2 regions of the Caballeronia sp. LZ029 genome follow, and region 1 is predicted to be linked to the other one. Evidence: predicted binding sites of a transcription regulator. Region 1 holds the regulator's gene; the other holds the start of a gene.

Region 1 (11,333 bases):
ACGCGGAAATTCGTTTCGGAGAAGTAGTAGACGATCAGATCGTCGATCACGCCGCCGTTGCCGTTGAGCAGGCACGAGTAGAGCGCTTTGCCCGGCGTCGTGAGTTTGTCGACGTTATTGGCGATCGCGTGCTTGAAGAATTCGCGGACGGCGTCGCCCTCGAAATCGACGACGCGCATATGCGATACGTCGAACATGCCGGCGTCGGTGCGCACCGCGCGATGCTCGTCGATCTGCGAACCGTAGTTGACGGGCATGTCCCAGCCGCCGAAATCGACCATGCGCGCGTTGAGCGCGAGGTGGGCGGCGTGCAGGGGCGTGTGTTGGAGTTCGGTCATCAGGGCCTCGGTTCGCGAAACAAAAAAGGCCACGCAGCGCACATTTCGCCTGGCCGGATGCGCCTTTCGCGCTGCCTGATGCAGCGCGCAAGGCGCATGCCGCGAAGCGGTTGCGATGCGTGACCCCTCTGTCCTCGGTACCTGAGAGATTGCGCGAACCATCAGCGTGACTGATGGTTCATCGCGCGCCCCTTCGGTGGGCAACTGGCTTCATGTTGAAGCCGCTGCCGCTCTCCAGAGTGCGAGGAAACGAATTCCTCGACGCAGTCGGTCCTTTTGCCTGAGAGTTTGCGGGTGTGCCCCTTCGGCGGCGCGATCTTCGCTGCATGAACGAGACCACGCGCTCTCCCGACGCGTGCGGCAGAATTTACGCGACGCCTCGCGCAATGTCAATTTCGTTCGAAATTCCGGGCGACCGCGTCAGGTATTGCTCAGTGCATATATTCGCTTCTCAACGCCGCGTCGGGATCCGGCAGTGTGATCGTTCGTGAAAAAAAGGCGCTGACCAGCCGCGCCAGCCCCGCGGTCGTCAGAAACTGGCCTGTGCGGCCCCCGGATGGCACGACGTTCGGAACCGGTTCGAATACCTCGAGCAGCCTGTTTGACTGCAATCCTTCGGCGATTGCGAAGAAAACCGACTGATTGCCAATAAAGAGCGACGCCTCCGCAATCCGATCGCAGGCGTCCTGTGCGTGGCGCGTCGGCACATGTTCGATCGCCAAGGAAGGAAAGCGTGAACGGAATTCCGTAAATTCATTCTCCAGTCCGATAAATCCGATACGCAAGTCCAATTGCGCGAGCACGCCGTAATCGATCGCCTGATTCAAATAGCGCATCGAACGGCCAATCAGGATGTCATAGGGTTTCGCGTACGAGTGGACTCCGCCGGACCGTTTGGGCCAGCGAGACGGCGACTCGGCGAGCAGCGCGAAAATCTTGAAATAGTAATCCTTAATGTTTCCGGCCAAAACATTAACGCTTCCGCCGCGAAAAGCATCGAAGTTGACGGCGTCGCATGGAATGTCGTTGCCGGGAACGAAATGCACGGCCTCGATATAAGCCTGAGACCGCAGCAATGGCGCGACGAAATCGAACGTCGCGTCATCTATCATCTTGTCGCCGGCGGGGTGACGCCTGTCCGGGCCGTAACCCGAATCGACGTCGTTCGGAATGTAAAGCGTCACGCGGACGCCGCACTGCCGGGCGATCGTCCGCATTGCAGGCAGCGAATAGACGATATCGCCCAGATGACCGGAATGTTTGAATGTGACAGACATGACGAATTCGACCCGTTATTGACTTTACTCTGCCTCACGACAAATGACAGATGAAAATCAGAAATATTGTCCGCCATCTCCAAGAGTCAAAGCGAGTTAATGTTTGTCATATTCCACTCGGTCACACCATGTTGATGCCGCTTCGCGTCAGCGCAATCGGGCGAACTCCACCCGCCTTCCTTCCCTGTCGCTCTGAATCGCCAGCTCGATGATCGTCATCGTATCAACCGCGTCCTGCGGCGAAACCGGAAACGGCTTGCCGTCCTGAATCGACGCCGCCAGCGCGCGATAAAACTCGACATAAGCACCATCTTTCGTGGCGAATTCTTGACGCAGGTCGTGATCGCCATCGACTTCGCGCAGCGCGCCCGGCGGATTCTTCGCGAACTCCGGATTGCCCGGCCGCATGCCGGAACGCAACTGATCTTCCTGCGTGTCGAGCCCGTTCTTCACGTAACTGCCGCGCGTGCCGTGGATCGCGAAACGCGGCGGCTCCAGCGCCGCGAGCGCGCTCGCGTGCAGGATCACTTCCTTGTCCTCGTAACCGAGCACGAGATGCACGTAATCCGGCGCGTGCGCGTGATCGCGATGCGCCTTCACGAACGCCGTGACCGTCTGCGGCGCGCCGAAGAGCGTCAGCGCCTGATCGATCAGATGCGGCCCCAGATCGAACAGCAGGCCGCCGCCGCGCTCCGCTTCCTCGCGCCAGCGCTGCGGCACTTTCGGGCGAAAACGGTCGAAATGCGATTCGTAATGCGTGACTCGCCCGAGCCGCCCGCTTTCGACGAGCGCGCGCACGGTCATGAAATCGCCGTCCCAGCGGCGATTGTGGAACGGCGCGAACACGAGCCCTTTCTGCTGCGCGAGATCGGCGAGCGTGCGGGCGTCGCGCGCGGAAAGCGTGACCGGCTTGTCGACGACCACATGCTTGCCCGCCGACAACGCGCGGTGCGCGAGATCGAAGTGCGTGTCGTTCGGCGTCGCCACGACCACGCATTCGAGGCCGTCGACGGCGAGCAGCGCGTCGAAGTCCGCGACGATCTGCGCGTTCGGATAATCCGCCGACGCGCGTTCGGCCTGGCTCGTCGCGATGGCCGTGACTTCCGCCCGGCCGCAGTGCTCGATGACGGGCGCGTGAAACGTCGCGCCGGCGAGGCCGTAGCCCATTACGCCGACTTTCAGTGCTGTGCTCATGCGGGCATCGTCCTGTCGTGAATTCGATCGGATATTGTGGCACGAACAGGGGCCGGAACCGCGCCGCCGCTATCGTGTTAACATCGCGCTCTCCTCCGCGCGCAGGTTTTCAGCTAAGCGCGCCCGAACTCCAAAAGCCCAAAACGATGTCCGCTGGTCTGAACGCCGCGCAAAGCGAAGCCGTGCGCTATCTCGATGGTCCCTGTCTCGTGCTCGCCGGCGCGGGCAGCGGCAAGACGCGCGTGATCACGCAGAAGATCGCGCATCTGATCGAAGGACGCGGCTTCGAGCCGAAGCACATCGCCGCGCTCACCTTCACGAACAAGGCCGCGCTCGAAATGCGCGAGCGCACCGCGAAGCTGCTCGAGGGCAAGACGCTCACCACGCCCGGCAAGGAAGGCCGCAAGATTCCCGTCAATCAATTGACGATCTGCACCTTCCACTCGCTCGGCGTGCAGATCATGCGGCAGGAAGCGGAACATGTCGGACTGAAGCCGCAGTTCTCGATCATGGATTCGGACGACTGCTTCGGCATGGTGCAGGAACAGCTCGGCACGACCGACAAGGGCCTGATTCGCAAGATCCAGTCGATCATCTCGCTGTGGAAGAACGCGATGGTGTCGCCGGATCAGGCGTCCGTGCTCGCGAATAACGAGGACGAGCATCAGGCGGCGATCGTCTTTCGCAGCTACGCGGCGACGCTGCACGCGTATCAGGCGCTCGATTTCGACGATCTGATCCTACGGCCCGCGCAGCTTTTCGCCGAGAACGAGCAGGTGCGCGACAAGTGGCAGAACCGCTTGCGCTATCTGCTGATCGACGAATATCAGGACACCAACGCCTGTCAGTACGAATTGCTGAAGCAGCTTGCCGGCCCGCGTGCGGCGTTCACGGCCGTCGGCGACGACGATCAGGCCATCTACGGATGGCGCGGCGCGACCCTCGAAAACCTCGCGCAGCTCGGCAAGGATTTTCCGAAGCTGCACGTCGTCAAGCTGGAGCAGAACTATCGCTCGACGGTGCGCATTCTGACGGCGGCGAATAACGTCATCGCGAACAATCCGAAGCTGTTCGAGAAGAAGCTGTGGTCCGAGCACGGCATGGGCGACACGATCACCGTCACCGGCTGCAACGACGAAGAGCACGAGGCCGAGTCCGTGGTGTTCCGGCTCTCGGCGCACAAGTTCGAGCGGCGCACGCAGTTTCGCGACTACGCCATTCTCTATCGCGGCAACTTTCAGGCGCGCATCTTCGAGCAGGTGCTGCGACGCGAGCGCATTCCTTATGTGCTGTCGGGCGGGCAGTCGTTCTTCGACAAGGCGGAGATCAAGGATCTCATCGCGTATCTGCGTCTGATCGCCAATCCCGACGACGATCCCGCGTTCATCCGCGCGATCACGACTCCGCGGCGGGGCGTCGGCAATACGACGCTCGAAGCGCTCGGCGCGTTCGCGGGCGCGGCGAAGGTGTCGCTGTTCGAGGCGGTGTTCATGGGCGGCATCGAGGCGCGTCTGTCGGCGCGGCAGGTCGAGCCGCTACGCACATTCTGCGAATGGATTCGGCGGCTGTCCGACCGCGCGGCGCGCGATCCGGCGACCGAAGTGCTCGACGACATGATGGAAGCCATCCACTACGAGTCGTATCTCTACGATGCGTACGACGAGCGGCAGGCGCAGTCGAAGTGGCAGAACGTGCTCGAGTTTCTCGAATGGTTGAAGCGCAAGGGCACGAAGCCGGAAGCCGCGCCGGGCGCGGAGCAGACAGGCTACGACACCGCCGACGGTTTCGCCGACGAAGGCAAGAACCTGCTCGGCCTGATCCAGACCGTCGCGCTGATGTCCATGCTCGAAGGCAAGGAAGAAGATCCGGACGCGGTGCGGCTCTCGACGGTGCATGCGTCGAAGGGACTGGAGTATCCGCACGTGTTTCTGGTGGGCGTCGAAGAAGGGATCATGCCGCATCGCGGCAGCTCGGATGATGACGCGCCCGTCGACGATTCGCGCATCGAGGAAGAACGCCGGCTGATGTATGTCGCGATCACGCGGGCGCAGCGCAGTCTGCATCTGAACTGGTGCAAGAAGAGAAAACGCGCGCGGGAGACGGTGGTGTGCGAGCCGTCGCGCTTCATACCCGAGATGCTGCTCGACGATGCACCGCCGCCGACGCCCGAGGAAAAACCGCTGTCGCCGAAAGATCGAATGGCGATGCTCAAGGCGATGTTGCAGAAGACCTGACGCTTTCGCTTTCTTCGCGCTTCAAAATGAAAAACCCTGCGCCACTTGAACCGACGCAGGGTTCTTTCATTGCACGCGTGAACGTTACTTCGCCGCGTTCACCATGTAATCGACGGCGGCCTTCACATCCGCATCCGGCGCATTCGATCCGCCCTTCGGCGGCATCGCGCCTTTGCCGTGCAATGCGTAGTTGTAGACGGTGTCCATCGGCTCCTTCAGGCGCGGCGCCCAGGCGGCCTTGTCGCCGAACTTCGGCGCGTTGAGCACGCCGGCCGCGTGACATGCCTGGCAGACTTGCTCGTAGAGCGCCTTGCCGGCTTGAGCCGCGTCCGCGCTTTGGCCGCCCGCCGCCGGCGCCGCAGCCTGCGGCACCGATGCCAGCGCCGCGACGGCTGCCGCCGCCTGTGCGTTCTCATTCGCGCTCGCGCCTGCCGGAGCCGCTGCGCCCGATGCCGCTGCCGCACCCGATGCGCCCGCGCTCGCCGCCGCACCCGACGCAGGTTGCGCCGGTTCCGCCAGTTTGCCGCCGCTGCCGTTGGCCATATAGACGACCGCGCGCGCAATTTCGAAGTCGCTGTAATCGTCGGGGCTGGTGCCGCCGCGCGCGGGCATCGCGCCCTTGCCGTTGAGCGCGTTGTGCAGGAGCGTGTCGTAGCCTTCACCCATGCGCGGTGCCCACGCGCCGGCATCGCCGAACTTGGGTGCGCCGGCGGTGCCCGCTGCGTGACAGGCGGAGCACACGGCTTTGAATACGTCCTCGCCGGTCTTGTAGACGCGCGGCGCGTTGGCGTCGCGGATATCGACCTGCGCGGCGGGCGCGATGCGCTCGTTCACCGACTGCTCGATGTCCGTGCCCGCGCCGGTACGCGTCGAGTTGTTCACATAAACCGCGAGCAGGATGATGATGGCGACCGGGATGCCGAATCCCGCGATGATCGCGGCGATGAGTTGGCCGGGCGTCTTGATCGGGGCTCCGTGGGGTGCTTCGCTCATGCTTGTCTCGTCTCCCGTTTTTTGGTGTGAGTCGGTTCAGTGACAGCGTGACAGCTACCGCATTGCGCTTGGGCGCGCCTGGGGAAAGGCACGGTCGATTATAGACGGAACGCTTAACTGTCGGCGCGAGGTGGCTGTGGCGGCGGTGCGGGCGTTTACCCGAATCGTGTGATGCTTCGCGCGATGCGCCCAGCCCCGTGCGATGGACGAAGTCACGGAAAACAGGTATTCTCTCGGATTCGTTGGGCCTTGCAGCAGCCGTTTGTCTTTTGGCGCTTCCCTCACGCAAGGCCTCTCCCCGATGCGCCCGTAGCTCAATGGATAGAGTACTGCCCTCCGAAGGCAGGGGTTGCTGGTTCGATCCCAGCCGGGCGCGCCATGAAAGCACCACTACGACTTCACCGAGCCCCCGTTTCTCCGCCCTCGCTAGCGACGAAACGAGATCGCGCCTTCGCGCCCGGTCATCACGATACGCCGTTTAAGCAGGCGTTTGCCCAGCGCGATGCCAGGCTGCTCGACGGCCCGATGTAGCAGCCATGACAGCCCGAATGTGATCGTCCCCACGATCAAGGCGACTGCGATGAATCGAACGGCACCGGGAGCGTTCAAATATCTCTCGAACTTTGTCAGAAATCCAGCGACCGGCAGAAGCACCAGCAAGTGAATGAGGTAAAAGCTGTAGGCAAGATCGCCCATCACCTTGCCGAAGCGGATGCCCAGTGCGCGCCGCAAGATTCGCACGACGGGCAGCGCAAGCGCCCCGAACCGCATGGATTCCGCGGAAAAAAGGATAAAGAGCACCGCGACCATCGCGATGCGCGCTGCCGAGACAGCGACGGGATGCAGCGCAAACTCGATCGCGGGTAGACTCGCCGCCAGCAGAAAGCCGACGCTTGCCCGAGGCGTACCGCGCGTCAGTGCAGCGGCCATGCCGGTCATGAACATATAAAGCTTCATCGGCAGGAAGGCCGGCATCGGAAATGAGGAAAAGAAGCCCGGTGCAATGATCTGAACGCCGAACATGGCGACGGCGAGCGTCGCGATCACAAGCAAGGCGCCGTATCTCGCGATCAACAGCATGAGCAGCGGAAAGACCGCATAGAACTGCATTTCGAGCCCGATCGACCAGTCCGGCAACGGCGTATTGAACGCGTATCGTGGAATCAGCCCGAAGGTGTAGGTAACGTGCGTCACGACGTTCCACACGCCGTGATCCAGATAGCGCGATGCAGCCGTGGCCGTTTCCGGCCAGACATGCGCGACGGCATTGCGCGCATCGCCCAGATAAGCGCCCGTGAGCAACGAGATCAGCAGCAGCACGTAATACGCCGGCGTGATCCGAAAGAAGCGGCGACACCAGAACCGCAGCCATGTTCGGCCCGCGTTCCACGGTTCCTGCTCACGGCGTTCTAGGTAATGGAACGCCATCAGAAAGCCGGAAACGAACATGAAAAGATCGACCGCGAGTTCGCCATAGGCCAGCAGGGTCGGCACGGGCGTCATTCCAGTCAGAATGCGGACGTGCGAAAGAAAGACCCATAGCGCCGCGAGTCCGCGCAGGCCATCCAGCGCAGGAATCTGACGACCATCTTCCTGTGCGCGTGCGGTACGAAAGTCTTGCTTCATGTTGACAAACCCGATCCACTGACTGGCGATTCATACGGCATATTACGCGAAACGACCTTCGGCTTGGCACAGGCGTGCCGTCGTCTATCGCTCGACATCTTCGCCCGCGCACGTCCCCCACCCAAACCCCATCCCCGCCAGCCATCTGCGGTAAGCCACCGCCATCCGATCACACCGCTGATGCAACTCCGCATCGAGATCGAGCGGCAGACGCCGGGGCCATTGCGACTCGACGATCGGCGTATCCTGCATCAGTATTTCCATATTGAAGTCGTAAAGCGCCTGATCCGAATGCGTCGTCTCGTCCTCGTGAATCGACACGAGCCACGCGCGCGTCTCCGTCTGCGTCACCGGCGACGCCGCCAGCAGGATATGCAGCGCACCCTGCCCACCCGACGCCATCTTCGTGAGACTCGCGATCAACGGCCGCTTCACGCGATACACATAATCGATCATCGCGCCGCCGCCCTGTCCCGGAATCCCCGCGGGTTGCCAGTATCGACACTGCCGCGCCTCCAGCCCGCCATCGGAAGTCTGCACGACTTCGTAATCCGGCACTTCCGTATGCGCGTCCTCGCCCAGAATCCCCACATGCACGAACGAAAAGTGCGCCATATCGAGAAAATTTTCGACGACGCGCGGCGCCGATGACCTCACCGTCTGCGGCGCGAGATTGATGCGCCGGCCACCGGGAATCGCGGCTTCGGGAAAGAAGTCGAGCGCGTCAGCCGGCTCGCCGAAGCACATCCACACGACGCCGTACTTCTCCTCGCTGACGAACGTCGTCGCGCAGGCACGTTTCGGAGGACGCAAAGACGGATTCGATGGAATCCGCAAGCACTGCCCTTCGATGTCGTAACGCCAGCCGTGATACGGGCACACGATCTGATCGCGCATCACATGCCCGAGCGACAACTGCGCGCCGCGATGCGGACAGTAATCGCGCCACACATGCGCCGCGCCGATACTGTCGCGCCACACGACGATGCGCTCATCGGCGACGACAAAGCCGCGCGCGCCGCCTTCGGGAACGTCTTCGCTATTGCAGACCGGCAGCCATTCGCCGGCCAGAGAAATGGATTCGTCGCGCATCACGGTGAATCGGAAATAGAAGTGCGAAAGCCGTTATTACACGAAACACAGCGTCTTCGCAAAACGTTGCAAAATAGCGGATCGCTCGCTCGGCGCAATTCGATACCACTCCATTCAGCCGATGCCACGCGACGGGGCCGCAGTAAAGACAGCAAGATAAAAGAAAGAAATCACCATCCAGGGGTTCAGTATGGAGCAGGCGCATCAACCGGCACGCCGGCCTTATGCCTTCGCATGGTCCGAGCACCGGAATCCCGAACGCGAGCAGGCCACGCTGCGGGTCTGGATGGGAGCGGCGGTTCTTCTGGCCTACGGCATCTTCGCGTGGCTCCGCCCTTCCTACGATGCACTGGCGGTCGCGCGTCTCATCGCGCTCTACGTGTCTTACGGTGCGGCCACGCTGCTGATCGTCAACCGCATGAGCACGCCGTCGGAGAAGCGTCTCACTGTCACGACCATCGCCGATCAAACCCTGCTCGGGCTCGCGCTCGCGGCGGGCGGCGCAATCGCGCTGCCGCTCATCTGGGTGATGTTCTGGTTTCTGATCGGCTCGGGATGCCGTTACGGCAAGCGCACGCTCGCGGTGTCATGCGCGACGGCGCTCGTCGTCGTGATGGCGCTCGGCGTCTGGCAGCCGTGGTGGCGCGCCAATCTTCCCGCCGCGATCGGGCTGGGATTGAGCGTGCTGGGCGCATCGGTGTATTTGAGCGTGCTCGTCGATCGCCTCGGCAATGCGAATCGCGATCTCGCGCGTCAGGCATCGACCGATCCGCTCACGGGCCTGTCCAACCGATACGCGCTCGAACGGATCGTCGATCGTGCGATGACCGCGCGCGAAACCGATGGCGACGATGCCACCGCGCTCCTTCTCATCGATCTCGACGGCTTCAAGGAAGTGAACGATACCTACGGTCACGCCGTCGGCGACATGCTGCTGCAGGCCTTCGCGCAATCGCTCGCGAAGCGCATGCGCAAGTCCGACACCATCGCGCGTCTGGGCGGCGACGAGTTCGTCGTGCTTGCGCATCAGGTGCGCGACCGCGCGGCGGTGCTGTCGGTGGCCGACAGCATTCACTCGATTCTCGGCGCGATGACATCGGTGCAGGAGCGGCCGGTGTCGGTATCGGCGAGCATCGGCGCGTGTCTGCTTTCCAGCGCGACGAGCGCGCAGCAATCCGGCATCACCGCCGTGCTGCGTGCCGCCGATCGTGCGATGTATCGCGCGAAAAGTCTCGGCGAAGGGAAAACGGTCTTCGCCGAAACGCGCGACTTCGAAACGAGCTGAATCAGGCCTCGACGCTCGTCCACGCCTGCTCGCGCAGCTTCGTGCGCAGACGCGCGACCGCCTGGCTGTGCAACTGGCACACGCGCGACTCGCTCACTTCCATCACTGCGCCGATTTCGCGCAGGTTCAGGCCGCGTTCGTAGTAGAGGCTCATCAGCAGCTTCTCGCGCTCGGGCAGCTTGTCGATCGCTTCGATCAGCGCGCCGCGCAGGCTGTCGTCGAGCAGCGCCGAAAGCGGGTCCGAGCGATCGACGCAATAGCGGTCGAGGAACGGCTCGTCGTCGGCGGAACGGTCGAAGTCTTCGTAGTAGATCAATTGGCTGCCGTGCAGATCCTGGAGCATCGACTGATATTCGTCGAGCGGCATCTTCATGTGCTCGGCGATCTCCGTCTCGCTCGCGGAGCGGCCGAGGTTCTGCTCGACCTTATGCACCGCCGATTCCACTTCGCGCGACGTCTTGCGCATGCTGCGCGGCAGCCAGTCGTTGGCGCGCAGCTCGTCGAGCATCGCGCCGCGAATGCGCTGGCTCGCGTAGGTTTCGAATTGCGCGCCTTGATCTTCCTTGTAGCGGCTCGCCGCGTCCAGCAGACCGATCATGCCGGCCTGGATGAGATCGTCGAGATCGACGCTCGCCGGCATCTTGGCGACGAGCTGAAGCCCCAGCCGACGAACGAGCGGCGCATATTTCGTCAGGACGTCCGACTGTGAGAGTTTGCCTTGGGCGTTATACATCATGGTCACCTATCTTGATCACATCGACGCCGTGCTGCTCATTGCAAAGTCGTGAAGCGCGGCCACACGATGCGCCGCCTCCCGCCCGCCCTGTTCAGAGTCGCCAACCGGAATTCGCGCGTCTGGCTGGCCGTTCGCCGCGCGCATGTACGGCGCGGGACGCATCGGCCAGTGGAGGAGCTCCGCCGCGATCGCGCGGTAGTCGCGGGCCGCGGCCGTGGCCGGGAACGCTTCGACTGCGCAGCGTGAGAGTTCCTTTGCCCGAGCGACGCGCGCATCCTCGGACACATACCCTGCCTGCACGAGCGACACGGCCAGATACCGGCTCGCGACGCCCGACAGGTTGTCGAACGCGACCGCCGCGTCAGCCGGGTTCTGCACGTGATTGATAAGCACGCGGAACTGGCCGATCGCATGGGCGTAATGCAGCCGCTTCATGCACGCATACGCCTCGGTGATCGCCGACGCGGCTACCCGCGTCACGATGAGAAAGTCATGCGCCTGAGCCGCGAGCGTCGACAGCGCGCCGTGACGGTCCAGTTGCGCATCGATCAGAACGAT
Region 2 (11,333 bases), 2.8 Mb from region 1:
TTATCACGGTCTGCCGAACGAACTGCTGACGCCGCAGCCGCACAAGAAGCCGGAATATCTCGCGTTCCTGGGCCGCATTTGCCCGGAAAAGCGTGCCGATCTCGCCATCAAGATCGCGGCGCAAAGCGGTCTGCCGCTGAAGATCGCCGCGAAGGTGGACAAGGTCGACCAGGAATACTTCAAGTCGACGATCGAGCCGCTGCTGTCGCAGGCGCATGTCGAGTTCATCGGCGAGATCAACGAGGCGCAGAAGCCGGAATTCCTGTCGGGCGCGAAGGCACTGCTTTTCCCGATCGACTGGAACGAGCCGTTCGGCCTGGTGATGATCGAGGCGATGGCCTGCGGCACGCCGGTGATCGCGTTCAATCGCGGCTCGGTGCCGGAAGTGATCGATCACGGCGTGACGGGCTTCATCTGCGAGGATGTGCAGGGCGCAGTCGGCGCGCTGCAACGACTCGATGAACTCTCGCGCACGGAAATTCGCGCGCAGTTCGAACGCCGCTTCAGCGCGCACACGATGGCGCAGAACTACGTCGAGAGCTATACCGCGCTGCTCCAGGCCGCGAAGCGCCCGGTGCTGCGTCAAGTCGCGGCGGGGTAATAGTCAACCGCTCGCCTGACTTTCAGGTCGCATCGAATACCGCCCGCTTGCCGGGCGGTATTTTTTTGCGCACACCGTTCGAGCGCTCCGCGCGTTTTTACACACCCTATAAGGAACAATCCGAAGTTTCGTTTCGATGCCCGTGAATTGAGAGCCGATCCACCATTTTTGACAGTTCGCCAAAGACTCCGCGCTTAAACTCCGCTCCGCAAGCGCAACACGCGTTCTTGTTTTAAATCAATGGCTTTTCAATTTTTCACGAAGGCAGAATCATGCATTTGTCGAAGCGTCTCGGCGCTGAAGTTTTCGGTACTTTCTGGCTCGTGCTGGGCGGCTGCGGAAGCGCCGTGCTCGCCGCGGCCTTTCCTCAACTCGGCATCGGATTCGCTGGCGTTGCGCTGGCGTTCGGCCTCACGGTGCTGACGATGGCCTATGCCATCGGACACGTTTCCGGCTGCCACCTGAATCCGGCTGTGAGCATCGGTCTCGCGACGGCTGGCCGCTTCCCGGTGCGCGATCTCGTGCCGTACATCGTCGCGCAGGTGATCGGCGCGACGCTCGGCGCATGGGTCATCTACCTGATCGCGACGGGCAACCCGAGCTTCGACTTCACGTCGAGCGGGTTCGCCGCGAACGGCTTCGGCGAGCACTCGCCGGGTCATTTCTCGATGGTGGCGGCGCTCGTCTGCGAAGTCGCGATGACGTTCTTTTTCCTGTTCGTGATCCTCGGCGCCACCGACGACCGCGCGCCGAAAGGCTTCGCGCCGCTCGCGATCGGCCTGTGTCTGACGCTCATCCACCTGATCTCGATTCCGGTCACCAATACGTCGGTGAATCCGGCGCGCTCGTCGAGCCAGGCGTTCTTTGTCGGCGGCTGGGCGCTCGATCAACTGTGGATGTTCTGGATCGCGCCGATCGTCGGTGCGATTCTCGCCGGTCTGCTGTATCCGGCTCTGACGCGCCAGAAGTAAGCGTCGGCGGCAAAATAAAAAACGGGCGCTACATGCGCCCGTTTTTGTTTTCACGCTACGCCGCGCATTCGAATGATTAAAAGCGCGCGACAAATGTAATGCAGAATTACGCAGCATGCTTATGAATTGTTGCGATCCCAATTTTTTGTACACAGAGCAAAACGCGGAAGGGCCGTCCGACAAGGCTTCCGGCGATGTCACCCGTCCGGCTTCCCTTTCCGCCGTCCTTACGCCGCCCTTGCACACCGTAACAAGTCCTCGAAGCATGTAAGACGGCGGACGCTTACATTGAACTCATGCGACACACGTCGCTTTAAAGGAGAAAGACAATGAAGCGCATCGTCACCCAAATGCTCGTCGCGACCGGCCTTGCAATCGGTGCTGTCGGAGCGGCTCAGGCTCACAGCGATCTGCACATCGGCGTTTCGCTCGGCGCGCCGGCTTATGTGGCGCCGGCTCCGGTGTACGTGCGTCCTGCGGCGCCGGCGTATCGCGCGCCGTACTATCGCCATGAGGAACCGCGCTGGCACGGTGGCTACGGCCACGATTACGGCCGCTATAACCGCGCGGGCTGGAACCACGGCGGCTACGGCAACAACTGGGGCCATCGCGGATAAGCGAAAACGGGCTGCCGGCAAACCCGGCGGCCCGCCGCGCCCGATGCTCAGTCGGGCGTCTGTCCCGGCGACGCCAGTTCGTCGCGAATGCCGAACAGCTTGCGCAACTGATGCGCGACGCCCGCTTCGAAGTTGTTTCCGACGCGCGGCACGTCCGGCAGACGCTTGATGAGGTCCGGGTTGGCGTTGTTCATCATGAACGGATGCCCGGCGGTTTCGAGCAGATCGATATCGTTCATGTTGTCGCCGAACGCGACGCACTGCGCGGTATCGACATCGAGCCGCTCCAGCACGAAGCGCAGCGCGCGCCCTTTCGATACGTCCGACGTCATCACTTCCAGGCAATCCGGCAGCGAATACGTGACGTAGAGCGAGTCGCCGAATTCACGTTCCAGATTCGCGGCGGTTTCCTTCAGATCCGCCGGCTCACCGATATACAGCACTTTCGCGATGTTCACGCCGTCATGCTCGCGCAAATCCATTACCTCGTACTTGAAGCCCGAATCCTGGTGGAAAACCAGCAGTTCAGGCGCGTGGCGGTCGATGAGCCAGGCGTCGTCGGCGAACAGATTGACGATCACGCGGCCGTGCGCGCCCGCGAGTTCCGGCTGCACGAGACGGCGAACGGCGGCGGGATCGAGGTCGCGCGAATAGATGCGCTCGTCGCCGGGCGCATGCACGCGCGCGCCGTTCGACGTGATCAGATACGCGTCGACGCCGAGCAGATCGCGAATGCCAGCGACATCGCGATAATGCCGGCCCGTCGCGATGATGATGGGCACGCCGCGCGCCGCCAGCGTGCGCACGGTTTCGGCGGTGAAGGGGTCGAGCTGGTGGTCGCTGTTCAGAAGCGTACCGTCGAGATCAGTAGCGATGACCGAGTACATGACTGCCTTTGTGGTGCTGCAAAGCTCGTTATTTTATCGCGCCGTGCTACCGGCAGCTCCGAATGCGCACGCCGCGCGCCGCGCCAGTTCGAGCGCGCCCGCTGCCGAATCCGCGCGCGGCGGCCGCACCCGCTCCCGCAACACGTCCAACACGAACGGTTCGTAAGGCGCGGCAAGTCCGCCGCACAGCGCGACGGGCAGCGCGCCCGCCGTATCGAGCGCTGCGACCAGACGCTCTATTTCGAGCGCCGCGCGCTTGAGCAGCCGCGCCGCGACCGGATGATCGTGGAACTCGAACACGGTCGGCGCGAGCGTCGCGTATCCCGTTTGGTTCGCGGCGCAAAGCCACACGACGAGACTGTCGCGATCCGTCGCGCCGGTGCGTGCGAGCAGCGCGCGCGACCATGCGTCTTCGGTCGCGCGGCCGTCGAGCACGCGTTGAAGATGAACGACCGCGCGCAGGCCGAGCCACGCGCCGCTGGCTTCGTCGCCGCTCGGGAAGCCGTAGCCGCCCGCGATGCGGCACACGCCCGCCTCGTCCAGCGACGCCGCGATGCTGCCCGTGCCGAGCGCGACGATCACGCCGGATTCGCCGCCATGCGCGCCAAGGACGGTCGTGTAGGCGTCGCTTTCCACGCGCAACGCGCGCACGTCCGGCGCACACGCGTGAAAGGCCGCGAGCCAGTCCGCGTTGTTCACGCCCGCGAGTCCGCAGCCCAGCACGCAGTCGCGCCAGTCGAAGGGCAGCGCGGCTGCGTCGAACGCGCGCCGGCACGCATCGCCGATGGACTGCCACGCACGTTCGACGCCGAGCCCGAGCCCCGACGGTCCGCCATTCGCGCGTGCGAGCTCGGTGCCGTGGGCGTCCGCGAGGACGACGCGGGTGCCGCTTCCGCCGCCGTCGATGCCGAGCAGGAAGCCGTTGAATTCCGATGTCGAGGATGTAGTCATGGACGCAAGCTTACCGGTGGCCACGGCGCGCGCCAATTGGCCGAATGGCAGAGGTGGCGCGGCGCGGACGTTCGGCTATGCTGACGCGATCCAAAAAAACGACGAGGACTCGCAATGGCAGACACCGATCACACCCGCTGCGCCTGGGCCACGACCGACGCGATGATCCAGTACCACGACGACGAATGGGGCGTGCCTTCGCGCGACGACCAGCATCTGTTCGAAATGCTGATTCTGGAAGGCGCGCAAGCCGGGCTCTCCTGGTCGACGATCCTCAACAAGCGCGAGGGTTATCGGACGCTTTTCGCGGGCTTCGACATCGCCAAGGTGGCGCGCTTCACCGAGAAAGACATCGAACGGATCGTGCAGGACGCGCGCGTCGTGCGTAACCGGGCGAAGATCGAATCGGCGGTGCTCAATGCGCGCGCCGTGCAGCAGATCCAGCAGGAACACGGCTCGTTCGCGGACTTCGTCTGGTCTTTCGTCGATGGCAAAACCATCGATACACCGCGCGATGTCGCGAATCCCACGCCCGCGTCCACGCCCGAATCCGACGCCTTGAGCAAGGCGCTCAAGAAGTACGGCTGCAAGTTCATCGGCACGACCATTTGCTACGCCTTCATGCAAGCCACCGGTTTGGTCAACGATCACGCCGCCGGTTGCATATCGCGAGGAAAACCTAAGACAAAAAGGAAGACTGCCGCCAAATCCACACGCTGAAGACATTCGTATGCGGGAAATTTTTGCTTTTTGGCAACACGTCTGAGTACAAAATACGCCTCTCGGCGTAAACACCTATAGAAGCCGATTTTTTTGCAGTGAAGCACGCGCAATGCCCCGAACTGCAAGGCTTTTTGCCGGGTTTTCCGCACTGCACGAACGTACGAGCCGTGTAAAAATGGCGTCCTCGCGTGCGCTGGCGCACCTTTTTACCGGACCGAACCGTTATAACTGACGGTGTACGGATCGTTCACTGAGTGTAGAAATCCGACGCGAGCCAGGCCGGGAAACCGCCGTGCTCGATGCAGTGTCCGAGCAGCGAAGCGTTCATTCAGGTTGCGCCACATTCGCAACGACGCCGCCGCTCCGGTAAGCAGGTGCAGCTTCTCGAAAACTCAAACGCACGGCCGCTGCGCAGGGGCGCAGGGGAGATGATCATGAAAAGCTTGAACTTCCTGACCCATCAGGAGATTTTCAACGGCGCCGTACAGCATCTTTTTGTGCAAGGGCAAGCGGCTTTGCTGCCGCAGGGCGGCGGCGCCTATCGCGGTTACTGCGGCGGCTGTCCTGTCGGCAGCTTCATCAAGCCGCGCGACTACATCACCGCGATGGAAGGCGTGCCCATTCGCTATATCGCGAAGCCGCCCGAGCAGGTGCCGGCGTACATGGATGTCGGCGTCGCGGCGCTCAGGCGCGCGCTGCTTCGTGCGCGCATCAACGTGTTCGATCCCAATACCGTCGAATTGCTCTCCTGTCTGCAGAACGTGCACGACGTCTTCGGCAAGTGGGAGTGGCGCGAGCGTCTGACGTCGATCGCGCGTCAGTTCGGGCTGTCCGCCGAACTTCTCAAAACGGCTGCGTGATATCGCAGGTGCTGTGATGTTGAGCCCCATTACGATGTTGAGCCCGAAGGAGATTTACGAGCGCGTCAGCGAGCACTTGCTGATGCAGCGCGCGGTGTCCGAAGACGACAACGGTTCGTGCCGGCTCCGCAGTCCGGAAGGCCGCAAGTGCGCGATCGGCTCGCTCGTGCGCGACGAGCTGTACGAGCCCGAGCTGGAAGGCGTCGGCATCTCGTACTACCGTCATGCGCGGGACGGCGGGCTGTTGCGCGCGCTCTACGCATCGAACGTGAATGCCTACGATCCGAACATCATCGATCTCTTGATCGAGCTTGAGGAAGTGCACGATTACGCCGATATCGACGAGTGGCCGGAACTGCTCTCCGCGCTCGGAAAGCGTCACGCGTTCGTGTGACACGCGCAATAGCGTAGTTCGAAGCACAAACAAAACGGCGGTGCGCCCATACGGGTCGCACCGCCGTTTTGCCATGCGGACGAGAATCCGAAAACTCTCGCCGGCCAAAGATGCTTAGTGCATCTTCTTCGGCAGCATCTGGCTGCGCAGGCGCTTGCGCAGACGCGCGACAGCAGCTGCCTTCTTGCGCTTGCGCTCGGTGGTCGGCTTTTCGTACGACTGACGCTCGCGCAGTTCGGCGATGAGGCCATTGCGCTCGATGGTACGGCGGAAACGCCGAATCGCGACATCGAACGGCTCGTTTTCTTTGAGGACGATAGTGGTCATGTAAATCCTGAGTTTGCTAAACGTATTTTCAAGCGCGCGACGATAGAGCTGCCGCGCCCCGGCACTCCGATCGTCCGCCGGACATGAATGGCGCGGCGGACACGAGCAAAGCGGCCACGGAGGCCGGAAAAGAGATCGTTGGGATTCAGCCGCCAAAGCGGCATGCGCTTTCGAAGGAACCACACGAACGCGCGTTTCGGAGCCGTTCGCCGCTGCTTGTTGACGTTGTCATTCTCAGCGACGAAGGCAGGAAATCGGGCACATTTCTCGATTCGGGCGCGATGTTACCAGAACACCGCACCACTGCCAACTCCCCCGATCCATCCAACCCATTGATGCAACAGATTTATTTCTGCCACGCGCTGGCTTCGTCGAGGAGCTGGATGTCTTCGGCGGCGAGTTGCAGGCGCGTCGCGGCGGCGAGGCTTTCGAGTTGCGCGACCGACGTGGCGCTGGCGATCGGCGCCGTCACGCTCGGGCGCGCGATCATCCATGCGAGCGCGACGGTTGCGGGCGTCGTGTCGTTGCGTTTCGCGACTTCGTCGAGCGCATCGAGAATCCTGAAACCGCGCGCATTCAGATATTTTTCGACGCGCGAGCCGCGCGCCTTGTGCCGCGTGTCTTCCTTCGACCGGTACTTGCCCGACAGAAAACCGCTCGCGAGCCCGTAGTACGGCACGACCGCGATCTTGCGCTGTTGCGCCACCGGCTCCAGACCGGTTTCGTAGCCTTCGCGATCGTAGAGGTTGTATTCCGGCTGAAGGATCTGATAAGCCGGCAGGCCCGACTCCTTCGCCATCGCAAGCGCCGCGTCGAGCCGCTCGCCCGTGTAGTTCGACGCGCCGATCACCCTCACCTTCCCCGCCTTGATGAGCTTCTGATACGCGTCGAGCGTCTGATCGAGCGGCGTGTTCTCGTCGTCGTAATGGGAGAAGTAGACGTCGATGTAATCGGTCTTGAGACGCCGCAGCGAATCGTCGACGGCCGCCGCGATGTTCGCCGCCGTCAGCCCGGCGCGCGTGCCGAGCTTGCCGACTTTCGTCGCGAGCACGACCCGATGGCGCTTGCCGCTTTCCCTGAACCACTTGCCGATGATCGTCTCCGATTCGCCGCCCTGATGCCCCTCGACCCAGGCGGAATAGACGTCCGCGGTATCGATGAAATTCAGGCCGTGGTCGACGAACGCGTCGAGGATCGAGAACGATGTGCGCTCGTCGGCAGTCCAGCCGAATACGTTGCCGCCGAAGACGAGCGGCGCAATTTTCAGGTCCGATGTGCCGATGCTGCGTGTCTGCATGTGTGCTCCGAATGCGCGAAAAGAACGGATCGAAAAGCATACGCGCGAAACCTGCGCCTTGCTGGGCGAGCGTTCGCAGGCTTACGAGCGCATTCGTTACACAAATCGTTTGCGCAGGGCTTAAGTTTTTTTCGAGGGGCCCGATAACCACAAGTAGGCGGCCGGCTATCACCGAGCGCAGGACCGCCAGGCAACACTCGGTGCCAAAGCCAAAGCCAGACCAAGTCTCCCAGGAGAGCAAAAAATGATCGGTATCAATAGCAATATCAACTCGCTGGTTGCCCAGCAGAACCTGAACAACACGCAAAGCGCGCTGTCGTCGGCCATCACCCGCCTGTCGTCGGGCAAGCGCATCAACAGCGCTGCTGACGATGCCGCCGGTCAAGCGATTGCTTCGCGCATGACCTCGCAGATCAACGGCCTGAACCAAGGCGTTTCGAACGCGAACGACGGCGTGTCGATGACCCAGACGGCATCGAGCGGCCTGAACCAGATCACGGACAACCTTCAGCGTATCCGTCAGTTGGCCGTGCAGGCTTCGAGCGGCTCGCTCTCGTCGACCGACCAGGCAGCACTGCAGAAGGAAGTGACGCAACGTATCGCTGAAGTGAACCGTATCGCTTCGCAAACCACGTACAACGGCACCAACGTGCTCGACGGTTCGGCTGGCCAGGTCAGCTTCCAGGTCGGCGCGAACGTCGGTCAGACGATCAGCATCGACCTGAGCAAGGGCGTCTCGGCTGCTCAGCTCGGCGGCGGCGTGCCGCAAAAGGGCACGACGATCTCGACGATCAGCGGCATCAGCCTCGACAGCGCTGGCGCAGCCGCTTCGGCAGGCACGACCCCGGCGATCACGTCGATCAACGTGCTGGCTGACGGCAACGGCGGCTTCACGTTCACCGACCAGAACAACCAGGCGCTGTCGTCGAGCGTGACGACGTCGCTGTTCGGTTCGAGCACGGCCGGTTCGACGACGAATCCGAAGCCGCTGACGCTGTCGGGCTCGAACGCGTTCGCGAAGACGGTTCAAGCGACGGCTCAGGGCACTGCCGCAACGGCTCTCGGCACGATCAGCTCGACGAACGGCGCGACCGGCACCGGCACGTATGCGACGGCGAACCAGAACCTCGGCACGATCTCCGGCGTCGCGCTGAATGCAGACGGTACGGCAGCAACCGGCGCATCCGCCGCGATCACGTCGATCAACGTTCTCGCTGACGGTAGCGGCGGCTTCAAGTTCACCGACCAGAGCGGCAACGCGCTCTCGAGCGGCGCAGCTTCGCTGTTCACGGTCACGCCGGGCACGGCTGGCGCCGGCTCGACGCTCGCCTTCACCGCGGCCGGCGCTCTCGGCGCCACCGCTCCGACCGGCTTCGGCACGGCCAACGAACTGGCCAGCCGCGCAGCGATCGCAACGGCGAACGCGACCAACAACCCGGTTGCCGTGTCGAGCATCGACCTGACGACGGCGAACGGCGCAAACGTCGCGATCGAATCGATCGACAACGCGCTGAACGCGGTGAACAGCATCCAGGCAGGTCTGGGCGCTGCACAGAACCGCTTCTCGTCGATCGCAGCAACGCAGACGCAACAATCGACCAACCTGTCGTCGGCTCAGTCGCAGATCACCGACGCGAACTTCGCGCAGGAAACCGCGAACCTCTCGAAGGCTCAAGTGCTGCAACAAGCTGGTATCTCGGTGCTGGCTCAAGCGAACTCGATGCCCCAGCAGGTTCTGAAGCTCCTCGGCTAAGCATCATCGCCGACGCTGTAACCGGCGCGCGTCATCAGTACAATGCGCGCCGGATGTAACAAAACATCGCAGCAAAGAAGCACAAGCAGTCAGCGCACCGGGAGCTCGTCTCCCTGTGCGCATTTCCGGGAGATGACGCCTCCCGCCCAATTTCCAACGATCGCGAAGCGAAAACGACCGGAGTACACATGACCACCGTAGCCACGTCAACGGGTTCCACTGTCGATCCGACGAGCGCCGTCCAGCAGGCCGCGCAGTCGATCATCAGCGGTTCCACGAACTCGACGATGGACGTGAACTCGCTCGTCACCGCGATCGTCAACGCGAAGGTCGCGGGACAGACCGACGCGCTCAACAACAAGAAAACGGCCGACAACACGCAGCTCACCGCGATCGGCACGCTCAAGTCCGTGCTCTCGCTGCTACAGAGCTCGATCACGAATCTGGCCAACGGCAAGACGCTCGGCTCGTTCACCGCCACCGCCGACGGCAAGGGCCTCACGGGCAGCGCCGACACCACCGCGGTCGCGGGCAGCTACGCGGTGAAGGTGACGAATGTCGCGTCGGCGCAATCGCTCACGTCCGGCGTGTTCTCGTCGACCGACAAGCTCGGCACCGGCTCGATCACGCTGAAGGTCGGCGACAAGACGAGCACCATCAAGCTCGACGACACCAACAACACGCTCTCGGGCATCGTGTCGGCGATCAATTCGGCGTCCGACAATCCCGGCGTTTCGGCGACCATCGTCAACGGTTCGGACGGCGCGCACCTCGTGCTGCGCTCCACGTCGACGGGACTCGCCAACGCCATCAACGTCACCGTCAACGCGGATGACAGCAGCTCGGCGATCAACAAGCTCGCGGTCAAATCGTCCACCACGACGACCGACCCCGATCCGAACGATTCGACGAAGACCATTACCGTTGCCGAGCACACGACGATCGACGGCGCGAACGGCTGGGCGCAGTCGAGCTCGGGCGTGGACTCGCATCTGACCGTCGCGGGCACGCCGGTCACGAGCGCGAGCAATACGATCAAGGAAGCGGTCACGGGCGTCTCGATGACGATCACGGCGGACTCGGTCGGCACGACGCAGACGCTCACGATCGGCCAGGACGTCAGCGGCCAGAAGACGGCCATCGACTCGTTCGTGACGGCTTACAACAACTTCATCAGCACGGCGGCATCCCTCACCTCGTTTGATTCGACGGCCAGCTCGCAAGGCGCGCTGCTCGGCGACTCGATGATGAACACGATCAAGAACACGCTCGCGAGCACGATCAGCAAGGGCATCGGCGCGGGAACGGGCAAGGTGAACCTCGCGTCGATCGGCATCACGTTGCAGCCTGACGGATCGCTCAGCACGGACGAAGACGCGCTCACCGCCGCGCTGACGAACAATTCGGGCACCGTCGCTTCGCTCTTCAATTCGACCGACGGCGTCGCGGCGCAACTGAACACGAGCCTCACGGCGTTTCTGCAAACGGGCGGCATCATCGACACGCGCACGAGCGCGCTCAACGACGACCTGACGAGCATCGCGGATCAGCAGACGCAGCTCACCTCGTACACGCAGCAGTTGACGACCTCGTATAACGCCCAGTTCACGGCGCTCAACTCGCTGATGTCGTCGATGGCCACGCAATCGAGCTATCTGACCGCGCTCTTCGGCGGCACCAACAGCGCGGGCGCGCTGGCTACGAACTCGAAGTAACGGGAAGGCACCGGACCATGAACCAGAACGAATTGATCCAGAACGCCTGGGCGTTGACCGAAGCGATCGACGAAGCCGTCGGCAAGGACGACTGGGCGCATGCCGCCGAGCTCGCGCAAGCGCGCGCGCCGCTCGTGATGGCGCTGCAGGCCGAGCAGCCTGCGGAGGCGCTCATCGTCATTCGCAAGATTCAGGCAAGCATCGATGCAGTTGCCGCGCGTGCCCACACGGCGCAAA

The links. The regulator FliA, encoded in region 1, starts transcription of late flagellar genes. The targets are predictions, from matches to a motif close to CTAAAGTTTNNNNNNNNNNNGCCGNTA.
Region 2: a site for FliA is predicted at 7,748-7,774, ahead of QCE73_RS00800 (flagellin). Genes of this name have one in related genera too.

Annotation. Positions count from the first base shown of each region.
Region 1 is NZ_JARUXO010000001.1:3,008,934-3,020,266, forward strand. Features, by position in the region: gene gcvT (glycine cleavage system aminomethyltransferase GcvT) at 1-338, opposite strand, end outside; glycine riboswitch at 457-586, opposite strand; glycine riboswitch at 596-699, opposite strand; gene QCE73_RS14205 (hypothetical protein) at 770-1,615, opposite strand; gene QCE73_RS14210 (oxidoreductase) at 1,763-2,809, opposite strand; gene QCE73_RS14215 (UvrD-helicase domain-containing protein) at 2,956-5,043, shown strand; gene QCE73_RS14220 (c-type cytochrome) at 5,128-6,036, opposite strand; tRNA gene QCE73_RS14225 (tRNA-Arg) at 6,340-6,415, shown strand; gene QCE73_RS14230 (acyltransferase) at 6,463-7,662, opposite strand; gene QCE73_RS14235 (aromatic ring-hydroxylating dioxygenase subunit alpha) at 7,747-8,754, opposite strand; gene QCE73_RS14240 (GGDEF domain-containing protein) at 8,945-10,039, shown strand; gene QCE73_RS14245 (RNA polymerase sigma factor FliA) at 10,041-10,775, opposite strand; gene QCE73_RS14250 (flagellar biosynthesis protein FlhG) at 10,791-11,333, opposite strand, start outside.
Region 2 is NZ_JARUXO010000001.1:165,497-176,829, reverse strand. Features, by position in the region: gene QCE73_RS00850 (glycosyltransferase family 4 protein) at 1-601, shown strand, start outside; gene aqpZ (aquaporin Z) at 874-1,572, shown strand; gene QCE73_RS00840 (hypothetical protein) at 1,902-2,189, shown strand; gene QCE73_RS00835 (Cof-type HAD-IIB family hydrolase) at 2,237-3,076, opposite strand; gene QCE73_RS00830 (BadF/BadG/BcrA/BcrD ATPase family protein) at 3,110-4,027, opposite strand; gene QCE73_RS00825 (DNA-3-methyladenine glycosylase I) at 4,142-4,747, shown strand; gene QCE73_RS00820 (hypothetical protein) at 5,185-5,610, shown strand; gene QCE73_RS00815 (hypothetical protein) at 5,627-6,004, shown strand; gene rpsU (30S ribosomal protein S21) at 6,119-6,331, opposite strand; gene QCE73_RS00805 (aldo/keto reductase) at 6,678-7,628, opposite strand; gene QCE73_RS00800 (flagellin) at 7,873-9,381, shown strand; gene fliD (flagellar filament capping protein FliD) at 9,570-11,096, shown strand; gene QCE73_RS00790 (flagellar protein FliT) at 11,114-11,333, shown strand, end outside.